3 regions of the Paraburkholderia sp. SIMBA_030 genome follow, and region 2 is predicted to be linked to each of the others. Evidence: riboswitches for the same ligand, from Rfam matches in the RefSeq annotation. Region 2 holds a riboswitch; each other region holds the start of a gene.
What was found. A riboswitch is a leader RNA that binds a small molecule or an ion and turns the genes downstream of it on or off. The one in region 2 is predicted to bind cobalamin.
Positions count from the first base shown of each region.

Region 1: linked by a shared signal. The riboswitch ahead of cobW (cobalamin biosynthesis protein CobW) and the one ahead of cobG (precorrin-3B synthase) in region 2 are both predicted to bind cobalamin.
Region 3: linked by a shared signal. The riboswitch ahead of SB772_RS29880 (TonB-dependent receptor domain-containing protein) and the one ahead of cobG (precorrin-3B synthase) in region 2 are both predicted to bind cobalamin.

Region 1 is NZ_JAWRXB010000002.1:263,286-270,826, reverse strand. It holds gene SB772_RS04370 (CHASE2 domain-containing protein) at 1-572, shown strand, start outside; gene SB772_RS04365 (DUF4136 domain-containing protein) at 572-1,228, shown strand; gene bluB (5,6-dimethylbenzimidazole synthase) at 1,259-1,915, opposite strand; gene SB772_RS04355 (cobyrinate a,c-diamide synthase) at 1,899-3,251, opposite strand; gene cobO (cob(I)yrinic acid a,c-diamide adenosyltransferase) at 3,255-3,857, opposite strand; gene SB772_RS04345 (cobalamin biosynthesis protein) at 3,854-4,300, opposite strand; gene cobA (uroporphyrinogen-III C-methyltransferase) at 4,297-5,049, opposite strand; cobalamin riboswitch at 5,266-5,494, opposite strand; cobalamin riboswitch at 5,575-5,856, shown strand; gene cobW (cobalamin biosynthesis protein CobW) at 6,072-7,190, shown strand; gene cobN (cobaltochelatase subunit CobN) at 7,197-7,541, shown strand, end outside.
Region 2 is NZ_JAWRXB010000012.1:178,553-186,093, forward strand. It holds gene SB772_RS21775 (precorrin-8X methylmutase) at 1-378, opposite strand, end outside; gene cobG (precorrin-3B synthase) at 371-1,882, opposite strand; cobalamin riboswitch at 1,966-2,145, opposite strand; gene cbiE (precorrin-6y C5,15-methyltransferase (decarboxylating) subunit CbiE) at 2,230-3,474, shown strand; gene SB772_RS21790 (cobalt-precorrin-5B (C(1))-methyltransferase) at 3,474-4,562, shown strand; gene SB772_RS21795 (cobalt-precorrin-6A reductase) at 4,559-5,284, shown strand; gene cobM (precorrin-4 C(11)-methyltransferase) at 5,331-6,056, shown strand; gene SB772_RS21805 (DUF1488 domain-containing protein) at 6,572-6,832, shown strand; gene SB772_RS21810 (lipocalin-like domain-containing protein) at 7,177-7,541, shown strand, end outside.
Region 3 is NZ_JAWRXB010000020.1:127,183-134,723, forward strand. It holds gene SB772_RS29855 (SIMPL domain-containing protein) at 1-131, opposite strand, end outside; gene SB772_RS29860 (EVE domain-containing protein) at 342-800, opposite strand; RNA gene ssrS (6S RNA) at 904-1,085, opposite strand; gene SB772_RS29870 (cell division protein ZapA) at 1,175-1,489, opposite strand; gene SB772_RS29875 (ATPase) at 1,486-1,842, opposite strand; cobalamin riboswitch at 2,050-2,309, shown strand; gene SB772_RS29880 (TonB-dependent receptor domain-containing protein) at 2,400-4,307, shown strand; gene SB772_RS29885 (FecCD family ABC transporter permease) at 4,335-5,381, shown strand; gene SB772_RS29890 (ABC transporter ATP-binding protein) at 5,378-6,217, shown strand; gene cobT (nicotinate-nucleotide--dimethylbenzimidazole phosphoribosyltransferase) at 6,288-7,349, shown strand; gene SB772_RS29900 (adenosylcobinamide-GDP ribazoletransferase) at 7,398-7,541, shown strand, end outside.

The DNA.
Region 1 (7,541 bases), on a different contig from region 2:
CGCGCGCCGAGTCGCAAACCTATGTGCTCGAACCGGTGAGCCTGACGGAACTGGTGATCGACGCCAGCGACGAAGTCTGGCCACAGGCCCATGCCAAGCGGATCACGCTGGAAACGGATAACGATGGCGACGACGGCCACTGGATCTGCGCCGACCGTTCGCTGATGACGCGCGCGCTCGTCAACATCCTGAACAATGCGGTCAAATACAGTCCGCCGGATACGCGGATCACGTGCAGCTTAAGCAACTTGAGCAGTCCCGGCAGTCGTGCGGCGAAGGCCGCGCCAGGCGCGGCAAAGCGCGTCTCATGTACGATCCGCGACGAAGGCTACGGCATTCCCGAGGAACAGCAGGCGGGTCTGTTCGAGCGATTCCGGCGCTTTCACGAGGCGGAGCGGCCCGAAGTCGGCGGCGCGGGATTGGGGATGGCGTTTGTCAAAACCGTCGTGACGCGTCATGGCGGCGACGTGGAGGTGGTTAGCGCGCCGGGCAAGGGAACGGCTTTTACGATTTGCCTGCCGGCGTCGGAGGACACGCAGCCTGAACTTCAACCTGATGCCGGCGCGCCGTAATGTCACGCTCGGCCACGCTCATTCAGCATGAACACGCACCTTATCGAAGCGAGAAGATGGTGAAAGCGATACTGATCTGTGCCGCGCTGGCCGCGGCGAGTCTCACCGGCTGCGCGGGCCTGAACGCCGACGTGCACACCCCGAATCCGGCGGCCGCCTTGCAAGGCGAGCGCACCTATGCGATTGCGCGCATGCCGTCACAGGATGCCAGTGCGGATCATCCGCCATTCGAAGCCCTGCTGCGCGATGAACTGGCGAAAAATGGCTTCGTCGATGCGACGGCGCAGCTGGCGCACTATCTACTGTCGATCGCCTCTGAGACGCGGCCGGCCACGGTTGGCGTCAAGGCAGGGGATTGTGCGGCAGGCGCGTGCGGCCGACCGGCCGAGCCGTCGTTTTCGCTGTTCGGCGGGCGAGCATACGAGCATGCGTTGACGCTGCGGTTTTTCGAGCGGGCGAGCGGGAAGGAAGTCTACAAGGTCAGCGCGGAGAGCCGCGATCGCGACGCCGATCCGCTGCACGCGATGCCAACCCTCGTGAAAAGCGCACTGGCCAAATTTCCGTTCGACGCGCCGCCGGACTGGCGTGTGAAGCTGCGCGCCGATCAGGCGGGCGGCGTGCCGGAGGTGGTATCGGTCAAGCCGGTCGTCGAGTAAAACGCGCTAAGACTCAGTAAGACCCAAGCGTTATTCCGGCGCTTTATCGTCCGGCCAGCGGTTTTCGAACACACAGTCGGCGAGCGGCATGCGGCTCGCCCAGCGTTCGGTTTCCAGCATCGGCTCGCTGTAAAACCGATCGACGTGGCCGAGACACAGGATCGCCACCGGCCGTGCGCCCGCGGGCATATGCAGCAGCGAGCGCACCGTTTCGACATCGAATAGCGACACCCAGCCCATTCCCAGGCCTTCCGCGCGTGCCGCCAGCCACATGTTCTGGATCGCGCACGCCACCGACGCGAGATCCATCTCCGGCAAGGTGCGGCGTCCGAAAATGTACCGCTCGCGGCCGTCCATCAGCGCCATCACCAGCAGTTCGCCGCATTCCAGCATGCCTTCGACTTTCAGCTTCATGAATTCTTCGCGCCGCTTGCCGAGCGCATCCGCGGTGACGAGCCGTTCGCTTTCGACGGTCTCGTGCAAGGCGGCGCGCAACGCCGGATCGGTGATGCGCGCGATGCGCCAGGGCTGCATGAAGCCGACGCTAGGCGCATGATGCGCCGCGTCGAGCAGACGTTGCAACACGGCGGGATCGACCGGGTCGCGCACGAAGTGGCGCATGTCGCGCCGTTCGTAAATCGCGCGGTAGACGGCCTCGCGCTCGGAATCGTTAAAAGGCTTCGCCATGGAACAGGGCGGCCGTGAAGGCCGGGTTGGAGGGCCAATAAGCGTGCATATAAGTCGCGACGATCGAACCGGCGCGGAACACGGCCTCGCCAGGCGCGTCGCTTTGCGGCCGGGTGGCGCAACGAAGCGGCGTGAGCGGCGTCGTCAGCTTCGAGTAGTGAAAGGTGTGGCCGGTCAGCGGGCCGTGCAGGCTGTCGATCTGTTGCATGCCGAGCGCGGTGAAGCGCGTTTGCATCGTCGCGTGGCCCGGCAGCAGGCCGAGCATCGGCGTGGTGGCGCCGCTCGTGTCGGTGAGTCGGTCGAGCAGGTAGAGCATGCCGCCGCATTCGGCGACGATCGGCTTGCCCGCTGCCGCATGTGCGCGGATCGCCGTCGCGCTGCGCGTGTTGCTTGCCAGCGCTGCGGCGTGCAGTTCCGGATAGCCGCCCGGAAGGTACAGGGCATCGGTCTGTTCAGGTAATGCTTCGTCGGCGAGCGGCGAGAAATAGTCGATCTGCGCGCCGAGTGTTTGTAAAAGCGTGACGTTGGCCGGATAGATGAACGAGAACGCGGCATCGCGTGCGATCGCGATGCGCCTGCCTTCCAGAAGACGCGGCAGCGTTTCGTTCGCAGGCGCGCCGAATTCGACCGGCGGCGGCAATTCAGCCAGCGCGGTTTGCGCGAGCGCATCGGCGGCGCGATCCAGGCGCGTGTCCAGATCGTCGATCTCCGCGGCTTGATGCAGGCCGAGATGGCGGTCGGGAAACTCGATTTCATCATTGCCGGCGATGTGGCCGCACCAGCGCAGACCTTGCGGCAACGCCTCTTCGAGCATTTGCGCGTGCCTTGCAGAGCCGACGCGATTGGCCAGCACGCCGTAAAACGGCACCTGCGGTCTGAATTGCGCGAGACCGAAGGCGACTGCGCCGAAGGTCTGTGCCATCGCTTTCGCTGAAATCACCGCGAGCACCGGCACGCCGAATACCGTTGCCAGATCGGCGCTGCTCGGCGTGCCATCGAACAATCCCATCACGCCTTCGATCAGGATCAGATCGGATTCGGCAGCCGCTTGCGCGAGCAGAGTGCGGCATGCCGTTTCGCCCACCATCCAGAGATCGAGCGACAACACCGGCGCGCCGCTGGCACGCGCAAGAATCATCGGGTCGAGAAAATCCGGACCGGTCTTGAACACGCGCACACGCCGCCCCAGCCGCCGGTGGTAGCGCGCCAAACCCGCGGTGATCGTGGTCTTGCCTTGACCCGAAGCCGGCGCGCTAATGAACAGGGCGGGACATGCCCCGAAGGAAGTCCCCCGCCCCGAAGGAAGTCCCCTTGGGGGATTGAGCGGCGCGGACATCGCTCAGAACTCCACGCCGCGCTGCGCTTTCACGCCTTGCTCGCGATACGGATGCTTGACGATGCGCATTTCGGTGACGAGGTCGGCGGCTTCGATCAACGCGTCCGGCGCATGACGGCCGGTCACGACCACGTGCAGCATTTGCGGTCGCGCGTTCAGTACGGACAGCACTTCGTCGAGCGGCAGGTATTCGTACTTCAGCACCGTGTTCAGCTCGTCGAGGATCACCATCTGATAGTCGCCACTTTCGATCATCCGGCGCGCTTCGTCCCAGCCCTTGCGCGCGGTGGCGATGTCGGCGTCGCGGTTTTGCGTGTTCCACGTATAGCCGTCGCCCATCGTGACGAAATCGCAATTGGCGATCGCGCCGAGGAAGTCGCGCTCCGAGGTATGCAGCGCGCCCTTGATGAATTGCACGACGCCCAGGCGCATGCCGTGTCCGAGCACCCGCACGGCCATGCCGAACGCGGCCGTGGTCTTGCCTTTGCCGGTGCCGGTGTTGACGATCAGCAGACCCTTCTCGACGGTGGCGGCGGCCTGCTTCTTTTCATGGCCTTCACGCCGGCGTTCGGTCATGCGGTGATGCGATTCGGGATCTGTTTTCATGGAAGGTCCTGTTCGTCGGAGTCGTCGTGTGTTGGGTCGATGCCGGCATGAGCGGTCGAAGCGATTGCTACGGTGACGCTGTCGAGTACGGTTTTACGTACGATCAGGCGTGCATCGGGCGCATTGGGTTGAGCGGCGGCCGCAGCGAGCAAGGCGCAGGGTTCGCAGACGCCGTCCACGCCCAGGTGTTCGCGTGCCGCCGTCGAGGGCTCGGCATCGGCAATGGTCAATGCCGCAATTTGCTCACGGCTGAAACGTTGCAACGGCAATGCGTGACGTGCGCAGAATTCGAGCAAGCCTGCTTCTTGAGCTTTGACGTCGATGGTGGCGATCGCGCTGATTTCATCGAGCGTATGGTGGCCGAGCGCCGCGCGTACGGCGGTGTCGATCTGCTCGGCCGAGCAGTGCAAGCGGCAACCGATGCCGACGCTCAGCGTTTTCATTGCGCGTCCACCGCATTAGCATGGGCGACGGCCCGCTCCAACGCCAGCGACGCCACGCCGCCGATCACCACGATCGCCGGCGAGCCGAGCCCGGCGTGAGTGACTGCGTCGGCAAAGCCGCCAAGTTGCGCGAGCACATGCCTTTGTTCAGGACGCGTAGCGGATTCGATCGCGGCGCAAGGCGTGTCGGCGCTCATGCCGGCCGCAAGCAATGTGCCGACGATATCGTTCAGCCGCCGCATACCCATATAGATCACCAGCGTCATCCGCGTGGCAACGAGCGCCGCCCAGTCCGGCTCCGCGTTTCCGGCGCCATGTCCGGTGACGAACACCACGCCCTGCGCGTGATCGCGATGTGTGACCGGAATGCCGATTGCCGCAGGCGCCGCGATTCCCGCCGTGATGCCGTTGACGATTTCCACCTCGATGCCCGCTGCATGCAGGGCCTGCTGCTCTTCGCCGCCACGGCCGAACACGAACGGATCGCCGCCTTTCAAACGCGCGACACTGCGCCCGGCCTGCACATGTTCGAGCATTTGCGCGACGATGCCGGCTTGCGGCGTCGACGGATGGCCGCCGCGTTTGCCGACATGGACGACCCGCGCGTCGGTGCGGGCGAACTGCAGCACTTCGGGATTCACCAGATCGTCGACCAGCACCACATCGGCCTGCGCCAAGGCGCGCGTCGCCTTGAGCGTCATCAGTTCGACGTCGCCGGGACCGGCGCCGATCAGCCACGCGCGGCTCATCGCGGCGTGCATGGCGCGTGCCATGTCGTGACAAGGGGGGGCAGGCGGACCGTGACGACGGTCCAGGCGGAATTAGCGCTCATGCGGTGCGACAGATTACGCACGACGAAACGCCGCTCGCCGCGATTTCTCTGCAATCGCAAACGGGCGCGCCACGTCGTGCTTCAGCGCCTTCCTATCCGTCCCTCGCGGATTCAGGCAGCCGGCAGCGTGACGTTCGCCGCCTCCGCGTCTGGCCGGTATCCGGGCTGGCGGCCTCATGCGCTTTGCCTTCCCGTCCGATTCGTCAGACAGTGGCATCGAAAACGCATGCGCGGCGCCAAGGCGCCGCAGGTCGCTTACCGTTGCGGGGACAGCACAGGTTGAGCGCAATCGAGCGCTGCCTGTTTCCCGTTTAACTGCACATGCGAACGCATGTGCGGGCACCAAACGCGTGCATACGATAGCACACGGCGGCACTCGCCAGCACGCTCGACAAAGCGCCCGCGCGGCCCGCGCTTCCTTGACGGCGCGGGGCTGCGGGCCTACACTCGCACGCACTTTGGTGCTCGTGTGCGCGCTCGTGCGCATGCAGTTAAACGGGAAACAGGGCGCCCGCCTGCTATGGATCGGGTCAACCTGTGCTGCCCCCGCAACGGTAAGCGAAAAGCGGCGTCTGGATGAATTTTTCAGCGCCGCGGAGCCGGCTTCGATGTCCACGCGCAAGGCCGCGTCGGCATATAACCACTGGGCGAGAAATCACTCGCGCGGGAAGGTGAAGCGGCGCTTTCGCCAGCCCGGATACCGGCCAGAAAATGACGGATGAACGCCGCGGGGATGCGGTGGCTCGTTCATGACCTCGTTCACGCTTGCTGTTTTCTGTTGCCGCGGCAATGTCGTTTTTCGTCCCCGCTGTCGTCCCCGTGTGTTTTGTTTTCGTGTTTGCTTGCCTGGCGCCGGTTTATCCTGGGCTCGAGCGTGAAGCGCATCGGGACGCGGGCCGCCGGCGTGTGAACGTGCAACTTCTTCGGATGAACCCAACGATGCAAACTCAAATGCGCAAGATCCCCGTCACCATCGTCACGGGCTTTCTCGGCAGCGGCAAGACCACGCTGCTGCGGCATATTCTTCGGCATGCGGGTGGCAAGCGCATTGCGGTGATCGTCAATGAGTTCGGCGAACTCGGCATCGACGGTGAAATTCTCAAGGGTTGCGGCATCGGCTGCGATGAAAACGGCGTCGAAACCGAAGGGCAACTGTATGAACTCGCGAACGGCTGCCTGTGCTGCACGGTGCAGGAAGAGTTTTTCCCTGTGATGGAAAAACTCGTCGAGCGCCGCGAGCAGATCGATCACGTGCTGATCGAAACCTCCGGTCTCGCACTGCCGAAGCCACTGGTGCAGGCGTTCAACTGGCCGCAGATCAAGAGCAGCTTCACCGTGGACGCAGTGGTGACGGTGGTGGACGGCCCCGCCGCGGCGAGCGGCCAGTTCGCCGACAATCCGGTCGCCGTCGATGCACAGCGCAGGGCCGATCCGAATCTCGATCACGAATCGCCGCTGCACGAACTGTTCGAAGATCAGCTGTCGGCAGCCGATCTGGTGATTCTGAACAAAACGGATTTGCTCGACGACGCGCAGCAAGCCGCTGTCGAAACCGTCATCCGCGACGAGATTCCGCCGCAAGTGAAGATCGTGCGCGCGCAGATGGGCCAACTCGATCTGCACACTTTGCTCGGCCTCGAAGCCGCCTCCGAAGAAACGATCCACTTGCGTCACGACCACCACGGTTCGGCTGACGATGCCGACCATCACCACGACGAGTTCGATTCCGTGGTGGTGCACGCGAGTGCGCCATCGCGTGAAGCGGTGATCGCCGCGCTGCAAGGGCTGGTCGAAACACACACGATTTACCGCGTCAAAGGCTTTGCGGCGTTGCCGGGCGCGGCGATGCGGCTCGTAATTCAAGGCGTGGGCCGTCGTTTCGACAGTTACTTCGATCGCCGCTGGCAAGCCGGCGAAATCGATGAAATTGACGAAGCGGGCGGGGGTCGGCAAAGCCGCTTCGTGCTGATCGGCGAGGACCTCGATCAGGCCATGCTGCAACGCGCGTTCGACGCTGCATTGGGTGCTGTGTCGAGCGCTGAACCGCAACAGGCGTAATCGATCATGCATCTGCTGCGCACGACGCCGGGCGGTTTTGTCGACGATACGCAAGGCGTCATCCGTATCGATCAGCAGCCCGCCGATATCGTGGTGCTCAGTTCCGCCGATACGACGCTGTCGCTGCTCGCCAGCGTGTTTCCTCGCTTGGGCGAGGGCTTCCCGAGCGTGCGGCTCGCGAATGTCACTTATTTGCGGCAACCTGCGTCGGTCGATTTCTATGTCGAAGACGTATTGCAGCATGCACGCGTCGTCGTAGTCGATCACCTCGGTGGCGAAGCGTATTGGCCTTACGGGATCGAGCAGGTGGTCGCGCTCGCCGGGCGCAAGAAGCAGACGCTCGCGATGTTC
Region 2 (7,541 bases):
CAGGTGCGGACGCCACAATTCGAGCGCGGCGGCCGAACGCGTGTTGCCGAGTTCGCGCGCCAACGACGGCACGTCGATGTGCGTGAGCGTGCAGATCACTTCGTTGTTCGCGGGCAGACGCGCTCGCGTGATGCCTTGCGCGACCATGCCCGCGTCGCACAGAATCGGCGCGCCTTGCGCCAGCGCCGTGCGGCCCGCGGTGCCTGCGCCTGCGGAAAAATCCAGATCGTCGATCACGTCGACCATCCCGCAGGCGTGAATCACGCGCACGGCGAGTTTATCGAGGTCGGCGGGGATGCGCGACAGATCGGCCTCGGCGCGAATCGTCGCGAAGGATTGGCGATAGATCTCCTGACCGTCGCGAATGTAATCAAGCATCTAAAGGGCTCCGGGCTAATTGTTCGAGCATGTCGGCAGCCTGTTCGATCGTCAGTCGGTGCGCGACGCACTCGCCGAAATCCGCCGAGGTGCCGCGTCGATAAAGGTCGTATGTGCCGGGCGCCACGGCCAGCAGCGTGTACGGCGCGCAATGCGCGGCGGCGCACGAGCGCGGGCAGCCGCTCAGATGGACGTCGACACCTCCGGGCAAGCGAGCGGCTAATTGCAGCGCGTCGGCTTTGGTGTCGGTGAGACTTTTTACGCAACCGGTCGAGCCGGCGCAGGCGATCAGATGTGCGATGGGCTGCGCGGGATCGCACGCGAGGCCTAATGTGTTCAATCCGGCAAGCACGGCCGGCACGGCGTCCGTGGCGATATCGGGCAGCAGCACGCTTTGCCAGGGCGTCATGCGCATTGTGCCGTTGCCTTGCTGCCGCGCTAGCGCGGCGAGACCGTGCAACGTCGCGGCGTCGAGGCGTCCGAGCGGCGGCTGGCCGCCGACGTGCCACGTTCCCACCACGCGTTGAGCGTGCGCGCCGAGCCGCAGCACGGCATCGGCAGGCGCGCTACGGTGCCAGTCGGCGAGCGACGCGTCGCGTGACAGCGGGAAATCGACATACGTTTGAGCATGCTGCAATACCGCGTCGACGGAATGCGTGGCGAGCAGGTGGCGCATACGTGTGGCGTCGGCGGCGGCCAGATCGAGAAACGTGAGCAGAAGCGCGCGAACCAGTTGGACGACTTGCGACGGCAGGACGGCGGCGAGGGTGCCTGCATGCGACGCGCCAGTGGCGAACGCGTTCGCGCGAGCCACAGGTACCGCCGCCACATTGGCCGCCATGGACGGACATCCGGTCAATCCGAAGACAAATCTCACGCCGTCGTGCACCTGCGTCGCCGCGAGCCACACATCGTGCGGATGATCGAGCCTGGCAAGACGTTCGCCGCCATCGAGCAGCACGGCGAATTTCGGCGACAGCGCCGCAAAACGCGCTTCGCTTTGCAGCAGCGTGAGGAGCCCGGCGGCCAGCGAAGTGGTGTCGTACAGCGCGAATGGATCGCGTCCCGCTGCGGGGCTGATCATCACGTTGCGCACGTCGTCGGCCGCGGAGGCAGCAGAGGCAGCAGAGGCAGCAGAGGCAGACAAGGCGGCAGAGGCGGACAAGGTGGCAGCATCAACACCGCCACTCGCCGGCACCACCGGCCCGAGAGCGACCGACACCAAAGCCGCAATCAACGCCGCTTCCTGCCCGTCCCGCACGCCGCGCACCTGCAGATTCGCGCGGTTTGTCACTTCGATCACCCCGGCCGCATACCGCGCGCTCGCCTCGGCGATCGCGGCAGCCTGCGCGGCGCTCAGTACGCCGCCGGGCAATTTGATCCGGCAAATCCCGCCGTCGCGCGCGGCGACGATGCGCAGCAGGCCCGGACAAGCCGAACGCCGCGGCGCTTGGGCAGCGGTAAACGAAGCAGCGGAAGGCGCAGCGTGATTCAAGACGGACACCGGGTTTTAGCGTCGCGCGACGGCCCGAGCGCTGCCCAGGCGGGCATTGCTGCGGCATCGGTACACCCCGCCCGATGTAGGCTGGCACGAACAGTCTCGCCGGCAGGTCTCCTGGCTGGCAGGTCGTGGTCCGCCGCTGCCTTCCCGGTCGAACCAGTGGCGCGGAGCGCAGGCGGACTCGCTGCATACAGTTGCGGGGGCAGCCACAGTGACGCTGTGTTCCCTCTTCGGCCCCGAAGGGCACCGGCGGCTGTATTATGCCTTTTTTCGAACCGTACAACGAGGCTGGACGCTTTGATCGGCGTGGCTCAGCGCATTATTTGAAGATACAGAATGAGGATGGATGCATGCCGGCATGGCTGACCGTGGTGGGCATAGGCGATGACGGCTTCGCCGGCTTGGGGCAGCCCGCGCGGCGCGCTTTGCTGGAGGCGTCGGTGGTGTATGGCGGCGAACGCCATCTGGCGATGCTGCCCGCGCGCCTGGCCGCCCGCCGCGCGGCGTGGCCGAGTCCGTTCGATCTCGCGCCTTTGCTGGCGGAGCGCGCGGCGCCCGTGTGCGTGCTGGCCAGCGGCGACCCGATGCTATTCGGCGTCGGCGCGACGCTGGCGCGGCAGTTGCCGGCCGGCGAGTTGCGGGTGCTGCCGGCGCCGTCGTCGTTGTCGCTGGCGGCGGCGCGGCTCGGCTGGCCCTTGCAGGATGTGGCGACGGTGTCGCTGGTGGGGCGGCCGCTGCCGACGCTGAACGCGCGTCTGCACGACGGCGCGCGCGTGTTCGTGCTGAGCGCGGACGGCGGCACGCCCGCGGCGCTGGCGGAATGGCTGAACGCGCGCGGTTTCGGCGCGACCCGCATGATCGTGCTGGAACATCTGGGCGGCGAGCTGGAACGCCGGATCGACGGCCGCGCGGATCAATGGTCGGCGGGCGAGGTGGCGGCACTGAACCTGATCGCGCTCGAATGCCGCGCAACGGATGGCGCGCCGCGACTGCCGCTGACCTCCGGCGTACCCGATGATGCTTTTCGCCACGACGGCCAGCTGACCAAACGAGACGTGCGCGCCGTCACGCTGGCGCGTCTCGCGCCGACGCCCGGCGAATTGCTGTGGGATGTTGGCGCAGGCAGCGGCTCGATCGGCATCGAATGGATGCGCGCGCATCCGAGCTGCCGCGCGATCGCGATCGAAGCGCACGCGGAGCGTCAGCGTTTCATCGAACACAATCGCGACGCGTTAGGCGTGCCCGGATTGCAACTCGTCGCTGGCCGCGCGCCTGAAGCGTTGGGCGGTCTGCCCGAACCGGATGCCGTGTTCATCGGCGGCGGCGTGACCGTGCCTGGCGTGCTGGATGCCTGCTGGGCGAGCTTGCGCGACGGCGGGCGGCTGGTCGCCAATGCCGTGACCTTGCAAGGCGAGGCGGCGCTCGCGGCGTGGCGCGAACAGCATGGCGGCACGCTCACGCGCATTGCGCTTGCCGACGCACAACCGCTTGGCGGCTTCGACACCTGGCGCCAGGCACTACCGATTACGCTGCTCGACGTGACCAAGGCGGCCGGCATGTTGCCGCCCGCGGCCGACTTGCGCCATCAACCGTAATGCGCGACGAAACGCCCGAACAACCCGCGCCGCTGCGCAGCGGCTACACGACCGGCAGTTGCGCCACCGCGACGTCGCTCGCGGCGGCGCGTCTGCTGCTCACGGGCATCGTCAGCGACGTCGCGGAAATTGTCTTGCCCAAGGGCCAGCATGTGCCGATGCCGCTGGTGTTCTGCCGCCTGACCGCCGACGGCGCCGAAGCGGGCACTGTCAAGGATGCCGGCGACGACCCCGACGTGACGCACGGCGCGATTGTATTCGCGCGCGTGCGGCTGCGTGCCGAACCGGGCGTGCGTTTTCACGCGGGACCGGGCGTCGGCACGGTGACGCGTGCGGGATTGACGCTGCCGGTCGGCGAACCGGCAATCAATCCGGTGCCGCGCAAGATGATGACCGAACATTTGGCCGATCTGGCTGCTGAGCACGCATACGGCGGCGGTTTCGAGGTGACGATCGGCGTGGAGGGCGGCGAAGCACTCGCACTGAAGACGATGAACCCGCGCCTCGGCATTCTCGGCGGCCTGTCGATTCTCGGCACCACCGGAATCGTGCGGCCGTTTTCGTGCTCGGCGTATATCGCGTCGATTCACCAGGGCATCGACGTCGCGCGTGCGAACGGCTACACGCATGTCGCGGCCTGCACCGGCAACGCGAGCGAAGACGCCATGCGCGCGCATTACGGCCTGCCGGACATCGCGCTGATCGAAATGGGCGACTTCGTTGGCGCGGTGCTCAAGCATATGAAGCGCGCGCCGGTCGAACGCCTGAGCATTTGCGGCGGCTTCGGCAAGCTCAGCAAACTGGCCGCGGGGCATCTCGATCTGCATAGCCGGAATTCGAGCATCGATCTGGCGCAACTGGCCGTGTGGGCATCCGAACACGGCGCGGACGCGGCATTGCAGGCGGCGATTCGCGCGGCCAATACGAGTCAGCAAGCGGTGGCGTTGGCGCGCGCGCAGAACGTGCCGCTCGGCGATATCGTCTGCCGGCATGCGCTCGCGGTCGCGCGCGAAATCGTACCGCCGCAGGTCGCCGTCGAAATGTTCGCGATCGACCGCCAGGGCAATCTGATCGGAGCCGCGCAATGACGCGCATCCTGCTGCTCGGCGGCACCGGCGACGCGTTGAAGATCGCGCATCGACTTGAGCCCGATCACGTGTACAGTCTCGCCGGGCTCGGCAAGGTGCCGGACGATCTGCCGGGTACGGTGCGCGTCGGCGGCTTTGGCGGCGCTGAAGGCATGGCGCGCTACATCGAACAGGAACGCATCGGCCTGGTAATCGACGCGACCCACCCGTACGCCGCGCAAATCAGTGCGAATGCCGTGAAAGCGAGTCATGCCGCAGGTGTGCCGTGCTGGGCGCTGCGCCGCCCTGGCTGGCATCCGCAAACCGGCGACGATTGGCGCATGGTCGATCGCTGGAGCGAACTGACCGCGGCGCTCGCCGCGTTCAGGCGGCCACTGTTCACGCTTGGCCGCGAACCGCTCGCGCATCTCGACGACATCCCGCCGCACCAGTTCTGGACCGTGCGCTGTCTCGACCCGCACGACGGCAATGCCCGCGCCCGGATTCTGGACACACGGGGCCCGTTCACGCTCGAAGGCGAGCGAGCGCTTTTCAGTGCCGAAGCGTTCGACGTGGTAGTCAGCAAAAACAGCGGCGGCAGCGCCACCGAAGCAAAGCTCGAAGTCGCGCGCGAACGTGGCCTGCCGATCGTCATGCTGCGGCGACCCGAGTTGCCTGCAGCCGATCGAGAGTTTGAGGGCGTGGTCGAATTGCTCGACGCGTTGCGGCACTTATCCTCCTGAGCGGCGCGTCGACGACGTGCCGACCGAATGAATCACGGAGTATCGAATGACGGTGTTTTTTATCGGCGCGGGTCCCGGCGACCCGGAATTGATCACGGTGAAAGGGCAGCGCCTCGTGCGCAGTTGTCCGGTGATCCTGTATGCGGGTTCGCTCGTGCCGGCCGCCGTGCTGGAAGGTCATGTTGCAGAGCAGGTCGTCAATACCGCCGACCTCGACCTCGATCAGATCGTCGCATTGCTCGAATCGGCGCACGAGAAGGGCCAGGATGTGGCGCGCGTGCATTCCGGCGACCCTTCGTTATACGGCGCGATCGGCGAGCAGATCCGCAGACTGCGCGAGCTGAACATTCCATACGAGATCGTGCCCGGCGTGACCGCGACCGCCGCGTGCGCGGCGGCGCTCGGCTGTGAGCTTACTTTGCCTGGCATTTCGCAAACGCTGATCCTGACGCGCTACGCCAGCAAAACGACGATGCCCGCAGGCGAGCAACTCGGCAAGCTGGCGAGCCATCGCGCGACAATGGCGATTCATCTCGGCGTGCGGCATCTGGCGCGCATCGTCGATGAATTGCGGCCGCATTACGGCGGCGATTGTCCGATCGCGGTGATCTATCGCGCGAGCTGGCCGGATGAAGAAAAGCTCACGGGCACGCTCGACGACATCGTCGGCAAAGTGCAATCGACCCATATCGAGCGCACGGCGCTGATTCTGGTGGGGCAGGTGCTGGCCGCGGAAGGGTTCGTGGAGTCGACGCTGTACGCGAAGGACTGACCTGTACGCGCCGGCGCAGCCCATCCGGGCACGACTATGGCTTACGGATGGCTTGTGCGCCCGCGCAAATTGCAACCTGCCGATAGCGGGTTTGTAGAACCGCGGCCGCATCACTCTTCAAGCGGTGACAGCGCTTTGACCGGGACCTTTTTAGCCCCGCCGATGTTGATCGCGGGGACGAAAGCCCGCCCAGCATCGGCCCAACCACCGCCGAAATGGCCCACACGCTCGCCAGATAGTCTTGCACCTTGCCTCGTTCGCGCGCGGGATAGCGGGTTGCGGGACACAGGCCGATAGATAGGATTAGGATGTTAGACACGTCAGGCGGCGCGGCAGGCGGCACGAGGGGAGACATGAGCGCCGCGACGCATAAGCGCGGCCGCACGAATGCGGCCGATGTCGAGTATGCACCTTGCGGAGAATGTGCGCTGAGCGTGCGGCGTTATAGTGCGGCACAGCAGGCACGGCAGCGTTTGCACGTTCAACGCTTTTCTTTCGACAGATGGAGGGTAGTCATGAGGATCGAATTCACCGGACGCCGCGAAGTGGTGGCGGCTGCGCGGGTTGCCTTCGAAGCCAACGTCGATGGGGCCGACGTCTGGTGCAGCGTATCGCTCGATGCCTTGAACGACCATTTCGGCAACGACGGCACATCTGCTCACAATCTCGTCGGTACCTTCGAGGCAAACCGCGCGCAGATCGAAAACGCTACGCGGCGGGTGCTCGAAAAAAACGGCGGACGGTCCGTGGAACTCGAGACCGGCGATTTCAATTGAGGCCCTGCAATTTTTAAACCTTGAAACGGTGTGAGGTCCGGCGCTGTCGCGTCGGACCTGACGGGCGTGGGGATTAACGCAATAGCCAACGCGATAGATTTTCGTCAGGAAAGCGCCTACGCTTCACAAACTACCAAAAGTAAATCCGCTTTCTCTCGCCGAAGTGATCGTCTTACGCCAAACGCGGGGGCAACATGCGAGAGGGACCCGGCCGGCGCGCCGCGCAATGGCGGCGAATCTTTACGCAAGTGCTAGCGAAACGCGACGGAATCGTCTGACTTCAGGTCCTCGCGCGCGTGGAGAACGTCATGAAACCAGCGCTCAAAACGATGGCCGCTATCGCGATGGCGATTGCCGCCGCGTGTGCGCCCGTACCCAAGGCTTTTGCGCAGGCCGCAGCCAGCGTGGTGGGTTCGTGGTCGCTGGTCTCGTTGACGGTGGCAAAGAGCGGCAATGACGTGGAATTGCTTGGGCCGCATCCGGAAGGGCAACTCATCTTCGGCAGCGACGGCCGCTACGTTCTGGTCGTGCTCCGCGCCGATCTGCCGAAATTCGCATCGGGTAACCGGCAGCTAGGCACGGCCGAAGAGAACGAAAAAATCATCCGGGGCAACGTCGCGCATTTCGGCACTTATGCCGTCGATTCAGCAGGGCAAGTTATCGTTTTCCATATCCAGAAAAGTACCTTTCCGAACTGGGATGCAGATGT
Region 3 (7,541 bases), on a different contig from region 2:
AGCGACAGCACGCCGGCCGGCTGATTTTGCGTCATGCTTTGGGCGCGCGCCATGGCAGGCGTCAATGCGAGAGCGGCAGGGGTCACGCACGCAAGAGCGAGTGCGAGTGCACGTGCAGTGTTTTTTGTCATTCTTGGACTCCTTCCTTGCTTGAACAGGTGCGCGATTGGAGCGAAGGGGATGCAATGGCACGGCGTTTGCATGTCCCGTTTGCGAGCCCGTTAGGCGCTTGTAACCTCGGCTTGGTTCCCCAATTTGACGTAGCTTTAACGTTTGGGTCCTGGTTTGCTTCTGTTTCGCATGTGAGGCAGCGACGACACGTAGCACGTGCAAATACAGCTTCAAACAAGCCGTTTCGTGATGAAGCGCCATTCGGCTTCGGTCACCGGTGTGATCGACAAACGGTTGCCCTTCGCCAGCACGCGCATGTCCGCGAGTTCTTCATGCTCGCGCAACGCGGCAAGCGGAATCAACGGGATCTTCTTCTTGAACACCACGTCGACGAGCAGCCAGCGCGGCGTTTCCTGCGACGACTTCGGATCGTAGTAGGGGCTCTTCTTGTCGAACTGCGTCGGATCCGGATAAGCGGTGGACGACACTTCCGCGAGCCCCGCGATGCCCGGCTCCGGACAACTCGAGTGATAGAACAGCACGCCGTCGCCGACCTGCATCATGTCGCGCATGAAGTTGCGCGCCTGATAGTTGCGCACGCCGGTCCACGGCAACGTGCGTTGCGGTGCATTGGCGAGATGGTCGATGCTTGCTTCGTCCGGTTCGGACTTCATTAGCCAGTAGCGCATGAATCGAATTGAACGTCAGGAAGGTGAAGATGCGAAAGAAACGTGAAGAAACTTGAGGCCCAAAGAAAAACGGCACCGAACCAAAGTCCGATGCCGTTTAAATAAGGTCCCCGCCTTAGCCGCTAGGCCGGCATCCTGAACCGAGGATTCAGAATTGGTCGCAGTTAGCAGCACTTCGGGTACATCAGACAGAGTGACGCGCACACCCGTGCTACAAATTTCCACAACCGTGCACATGGCATTGGTTCAAGGAATATATGACCTTGGCGAACCAGGCAGGGAAGCTAAACCGATTGAACTCAAACACTTGCTGAGTCTTTGCTCATGCATTTTGTTTGAATCCGCAGCCGGTCTCAGGACCGGCCACCAGATACTTACTGCATGCTGTACTGCTGGATCACAGTACCCAGTTGTTCGTTCATTTGGCGCATTGTACGCCGGATTTCTTCAGCGGGAAATGCTTCTCCGTGTCGCACGCTCGTTTGCAGCTTAAGCAGTTCCGATGCCAGCGACAGCGCAGCCATGACGGCAATGCGATCCGTGCCGCGCACGTTGCTGTTATTGCGGATCTTCGACATTTCGGCATCCACGCGCGCCACCGCCTCGAGCAGCGCTGCTTCGGTTTCCGGCGAGCAGGCGAGACGATACGGCACGCCGAGAATCGATACTTCGATCTGCTTGGTGGTCATGCATTTTCTCCGTGGCGGATGGCGGCGCTGTCCGCTTCGACCTCGTGCTGTTCGGGTTCGAGCAGGTCGAGCTGATTATCAGGCTCGGTCTGCGCGCGTGCTCGCGGCAGTTTTTCGAGAATCGCATTCAGGCGTACCTGTGCGTCGTCGATCTTCGCCGACAGCGCGTCGCGTTCCGCTTGCAGCGCATCGCGTTCCTCGCGCAGCAACGCGAGTTCGGTACGCGTGGCTTCCGCTTCGGCGCGCGTTTGGGCGAGCTGCGCTTCGAGCGCGAGTCGCGCTTCATGGTGGCGCTGGCTGATCGCAATCAGCTTGCCGATATTTTGTGAAAGTGTTTCGAGTTCGGTGAGCATGTGCTGCGTCCTCTAAAGACCTCGCATTTTAGCGCGGAATGTCGCAGGTTCCGACAATTGTCTCGTTTCGAGACGTAACAACCTCGCTTTGTGCAGCCTTTTATCGACCATATGACGAAAAACGACGCCTGCATCGGACAATAATCTGCACTTGACCGAACCGATCGAGCACGGATTAACCATTCTTGACGGACCCCGGGGGCGCTCCTAAACTGGCCGCACTTTGGTGCCCGCGCGTGCTTTTCGATAGTGCGCGCAGTTAAACGGGAAGCAGGGCGCGACGTTCGCCTGAACGCGCCAGCCTGCGCTGCCCCCGCAACGGTAAGCGACCGCATGGCGTCATGCAGGTCGATCCTGATAGTGTGTTCGAAGCTAGACATGCGAGTGTGCCACTGCGCGTCACGCGTGGGAAGGTGGGATCGATTGTGTCGCCAGCCCGGATACCGGCCAGAGAGAGAGGTGCGTCCCGCGCAAATTCGTAAAAAGCGCGGGCGCCTCGTTACGCATCGGCCTGCGGGGAAGCGGGCCGCGCACGCTATCCACAGGAATATCGTCCCATGCTGTCCCCCATCGCTCGCGCGGCGATGCTCGCCTTTGCGGGCCTGCCGCTCGTCGCGCACGCTGAGGCTGCGTCTTCTTCTGCTGCTTCGTCAGTTTCTTCTTCAGTGAGTTCGTCGGATACCGGCACGGCGAGTTCTTCTCTCACGATGTTGTCGCCCGTTGTGGTCACCGCCGAGCGCGGGCCGCAGCCGCTCGCCGATACGATCCCGCAGACCACGCTATTCGATCAGCAGGATATCGCCGACACGACCGCGACCGATTTGCCCGGCCTGCTGCAACTTGCGCCCGGTGCACAAATCTCGCGCACGGGCGGCCCTGGTTCGACCGCGAGCCTGTTCCTGCGCGGTGCATCGTCGACTCAATCGCTGGTGCTGATCGACGGCGTGCGGGTCGACTCGGTGAGCCTCGGTGCGCCGCAACTCGCGCAGATCCCGCTCGATCAGGTCGATCACGTCGAAGTGGTGAACGGCAACGTGTCCGCGTTATACGGCTCGGGTGCGATCGGCGGCGTCGTGCAGGTGTTCACGAAAGACGGGGGCGATCATCCGCCGCGCTTCAATTTTTCGGTGGGCTACGGCAGCTATCACACGCAGACGCAACAGGCCGGTCTGAACGGCGCATTGGATAAAGACGGCAAGACCACCTTCAGCCTCTCGCTCGCGCGCTCGAAGGACGACGGCTTCTCGTCGCTCAATCCGGCTGAGGCGCCCAACGCAAATCCGAATGCGAACGGCTATCTGAACGAGAGCATCTCTGCCTCGTTGCGTCACAGGTTCAATGACAGGTGGGACGCAGGCGTCACGTATTTCCAGTCGAACGGCAACAATAGCTACGACAACGCGTACGGCGTGCCAACCGATCTGAACAACCTGTATAGCAAAGTGCGGCAAATGTCGGTGTTCGCGAACGGCAAGGTGACCGACTGGTGGACCAGCCACTTTATCGTCGCCGAAGGCGACGACCGCAGCGTGTCGAACACCAACGGCGTGTACAACGGCCGCTTCGATACCGACAATCGCCAGTACACGTGGCAGAACGATTTCGCGCTCGCCGCGCAGCAGAAACTGCAAGTCGGCTATGAGCATCTCGATCAGAGCCTCGACTCGGATACGTTCGCGGCCCCCGGCCGGCATGTGAATTCGGGCTTCGCCGGCTATACGGGGCGCTTCGGGCGCAGCCAGATTCAGGCCAACGTGCGGCGCGACCAGTATTCCGATTTCGGCGGGGCGAACAGTTACTATCTCGGCTACGGCTTCGACATCACCGGGCATTGGAAGGTGAGCGCAAGCTATTCGGATGCGTTTCGCGCGCCGAGTTTCGACGATCTGTACTATCCGATCAGCGGCAATCCGTCGATTCAACCTGAGCGCAGTCATTCGATCGAAGCCGCGCTGCAGTACGCGTCGACTGCGCTCGGCGTGATGCGCCTGAGCGCGTTCCAGACACGCTATTCGAATCTGATCGACTACCGGCAGGTCACGCCGGGCATCTATCTGGCGGAGAACGTCGGCCATGCGAAAGTGCAGGGACTCGAGGGATCGTGGAGCGGTCATCTCGGCAAGACGGATGTGCGTGCGTCGGTGACGCTGCAAAATCCCGTCGATCTCGACAACGATGTCGACCTCGTACGGCGTGCGCGGCGTTTCGCGTCGCTGGCGGTGAATCGCAGCATGGCGGGGTGGCGTGTCGGCGGCGAGTGGATCGTCAGCGGCCCGCGCGACGATAGCAGCGGCAAGTTGGGTGGCTACGGTGTGGTGAATCTGTCGGCGCGCTACAACATCACGAAGGCGTGGTACGTGGCCGCGCAAATCCAGAACCTGTTGGACAAGGACTATGAAACGGCCTACTCGTATAATTCGCCGCGGCGCGGTGCATATCTCACGGTCGGTTGGCAGCAGCAGTGACGAGCGCGCTTGCCTGAGATTGCGCGAATGAACCGCAGCCCGGGTCCGATGATCACGACGGCGATGCCCGTCATGAGCGCGAAGCGCGCGGCCGCGATCTGGCTCGCGCTTGCCGTGCTCGCGCTGGCGGTGCTGATCGCGTCGCTCGCGCTCGGCAGCGTGCCGCTCGCGCCCGCGCGTGTGCTGGCGGCGCTCATGCCGTCGCATGTCGAGTCGGCCGATCTTGCAGGCGAGATCGTGCGCACGCTGCGTTTGCCGCGCGCGGTGGCCGGCTTCGCGTGCGGCGCGTTGCTCGCGTTAGCCGGCGCGTTGTTGCAGGTGCTGCTGCGCAATCCGTTGGCCGAGCCCTACGTGTTAGGCGTGTCGGGCGGCGCGGCGACTTTTGCCCTCGTCGCGATGATCGCCGGTTGCGCGTGGTGGATCGTCGATGCAAGCGCGTTCGCGGGGGCGTTCGTGTCGATCCTGCTGGTGCTCGGCCTGGCGCGCCGCGAGTTGTGGCGCGGCGAGCCGCAGGATACATCGCCGCGTCTGCTGTTGACCGGCGCGGTGATCGCGGCCGGTTGGGGCGCCGTCATCACGCTGCTGCTCAACGTTGCGCCCGACAATCGCCTGCGCGGCATGCTGTTCTGGCTGACCGGCGACCTCAACGGCGGCGCGATGCCGTGGACCGCGCTCGCGGCGCTGCTCGTCGTGCTGATCGCAATCGTGCCCGCGGCGCCGCGGCTCAATGTGCTGCTGCGTGGCGATGCCGCTGCTCAGGCGCTCGGCGTCGCGGTGATGCCGCTGCGCATGCGCGTGTATCTGGTGGCGTCGCTGGCGGCGGCCGCGGCGGTGACGACGGCCGGCACCATCGGCTTTGTCGGCTTGGTGGTGCCGCATACGCTGCGGCTCGCGTTCGGCAACGATCAGCGCATGCTGCTGCCGGCGGCCGCGCTCGGTGGCGGTGTCGCGGTGATGGGCGCCGATCTGATCGCGCGCACCGTGATCGCGCCGGCGCAATTGCCGGTCGGCGTGATTACCTCGATCGTCGGCGTGCCGGTGTTTTTGTGGATGCTGTTGCGCAGGCGCCGATGATGCAAGCACCCAACCCCGCCCATGCCGCGCTCAGCGCGCAACGTGTCACGTTGCGCGCCGGCTCGCGAACGCTGCTCGATGCGTTCACGCATACGTTCTACGAAGGCGAGATCTGGTGCATCGCCGGCCCGAACGGTGCGGGCAAGACGACGCTGATCTCGACGCTCGCCGGCCTCTCGCATCCGTCAACCGGGCACGTCGAACTCGATGGCATGCGTCTTTCCGACTGGCAGCCGCTGCCGCTCGCGCAGCGTCGCGCCTTGATGCCGCAAAGCGCGCACGACGCGTTCAGTGCGAGCGTGCTCGATATCGTAACGCTCAACCGCTTTCCGCATCTGACCGGCTGGGGCTGGGAGCGTGAGGCCGATCGCGCTGCCGCGCATGCCGCGCTGGATACGCTAGGCCTTGCCGAATTCGCCGCGCGCGACGTGCTGTCGCTCTCGGGCGGCGAACGGCAACGCGTCGCGCTGGCCGCGGTGTTGTGCCAGCAAGCACCGTTGTTGCTGCTCGACGAACCGCTGTCGCATCTCGATCTGCATCATCAGATCGATTGCCTCGACGCGTTGACCGCCTGGGCGCGCGAGCCTCGGCGTACAGTGATGTTTTCGTGTCACGATCTGAATCTCGGGCGCCGCTTCGCGACGCATGCGCTGCTGCTCGACGGCGACGGCGGTGCCTATGCCGGGCCGGTGCACGATGTGCTGACGCCCGAGCTGACAAGCCGTGCATTCGGCTATCCGTTGATTTTGATTCGCGACGGCGAGCATGAGGCGTTGATTCCGGCGTCGCGCTCGCGTCACGAATCGCCCGGCGGTGATGACACTCGGGCAAGCTAAACGCTTCATCAGCGCTTTATAAGTGCTTCACAAAAAACATCCTCTCTTCCGAAAAACCCGAAAAACGTCTATGACTTCCTTGCCAGGTTTGCTGCGATTGCCCGAGGTCGAACCGCTCGATCAAACGTTGCGCGACGAACTGCAACACATCATCGATACCAAGACCAAGCCGCCCGGCAGCCTCGGCCGGCTCGAGGCGTTGGCGCGTCAAATGGGTTTGATCCAGCGCACCACGCGTCCCACGGTCGACCGTCCGGCGATGATCGTGTTTGCCGGCGATCACGGCATTGCTGATGAAGGCGTGAGTCCCTATCCGCAAGCCGTGACCGCGCAGATGGTCGCCAACTTCCTCGCGGGCGGCGCGGCGATCAATGCATTGAGCCGCGTTGCCGGTACCGAACTCGAAGTGGTCAATGCGGGGATCGCGACACCGTTGCCGTCTACTGAAGGTCTGACCGACATTCCGGTCGCGGCCGGCACCCGCAACTTCGCGCACGAACCCGCGATGACGCGCGACGAAGCGCTGGCAGCGATGCAGGCGGGCGCTGCTCGCGTGCGGCATCACGCAGCGCTCGGCAGCAACGTCATCGGCTTCGGCGAGATGGGGATTGCGAATACGTCGTCGGCCGCGTGTTTGATGAGCCGACTGTGCGGTGTGCCGATCGACGAATGCGTCGGCCGCGGCACGGGTCTCGACAACGCGGGGCTCGCGAAAAAGCGCAACGTGCTCGCGTCGGCGCTCGCGCGTCACGCCGTATCCACGGATCCGCTCGACGTGCTCGCCACCTTCGGCGGCTTCGAAATCGCGATGATGGCAGGCGCGTATCTCGCCGCCGCCGAAGCGCGTATGACGATCCTGGTCGACGGCTTCATCGCGACCGCGGCGTTGCTGGTCGCCGACGCGCTCGAGCCCAACGTGCGCGAGTATTGCGTGTTCGCGCATGCGTCGAACGAAGCGGGGCATCGGCGCATGCTCGACCATTTCGGCGCGCTGCCGTTGTTGTCGCTCGATATGCGTCTCGGCGAAGGCACCGGTGCGGCGCTCGCGGTGCCGTTGCTGCGCGCGGCGGCCGCGTTCGTCGGCGAGATGGCGAGTTTCGAATCGGCCGGCGTCGCCGATCGCGATGCATAAGCAGCCTCGCGATCAGTGGCCTCGCAAACTCGCAGGCCCGCTCCGCTCATGAATCCGCTCGCGGAACTGCGCTACTTCTTCACGGCGCTCGGCTATTTCACGCGCGTGCCGGTGCCGCGTTGGGTCGGCTATGAGCCGCACTATCTGAACGCGGCGGCGCGCTATTTTCCGCTTGTCGGCGTGTTGATCGGC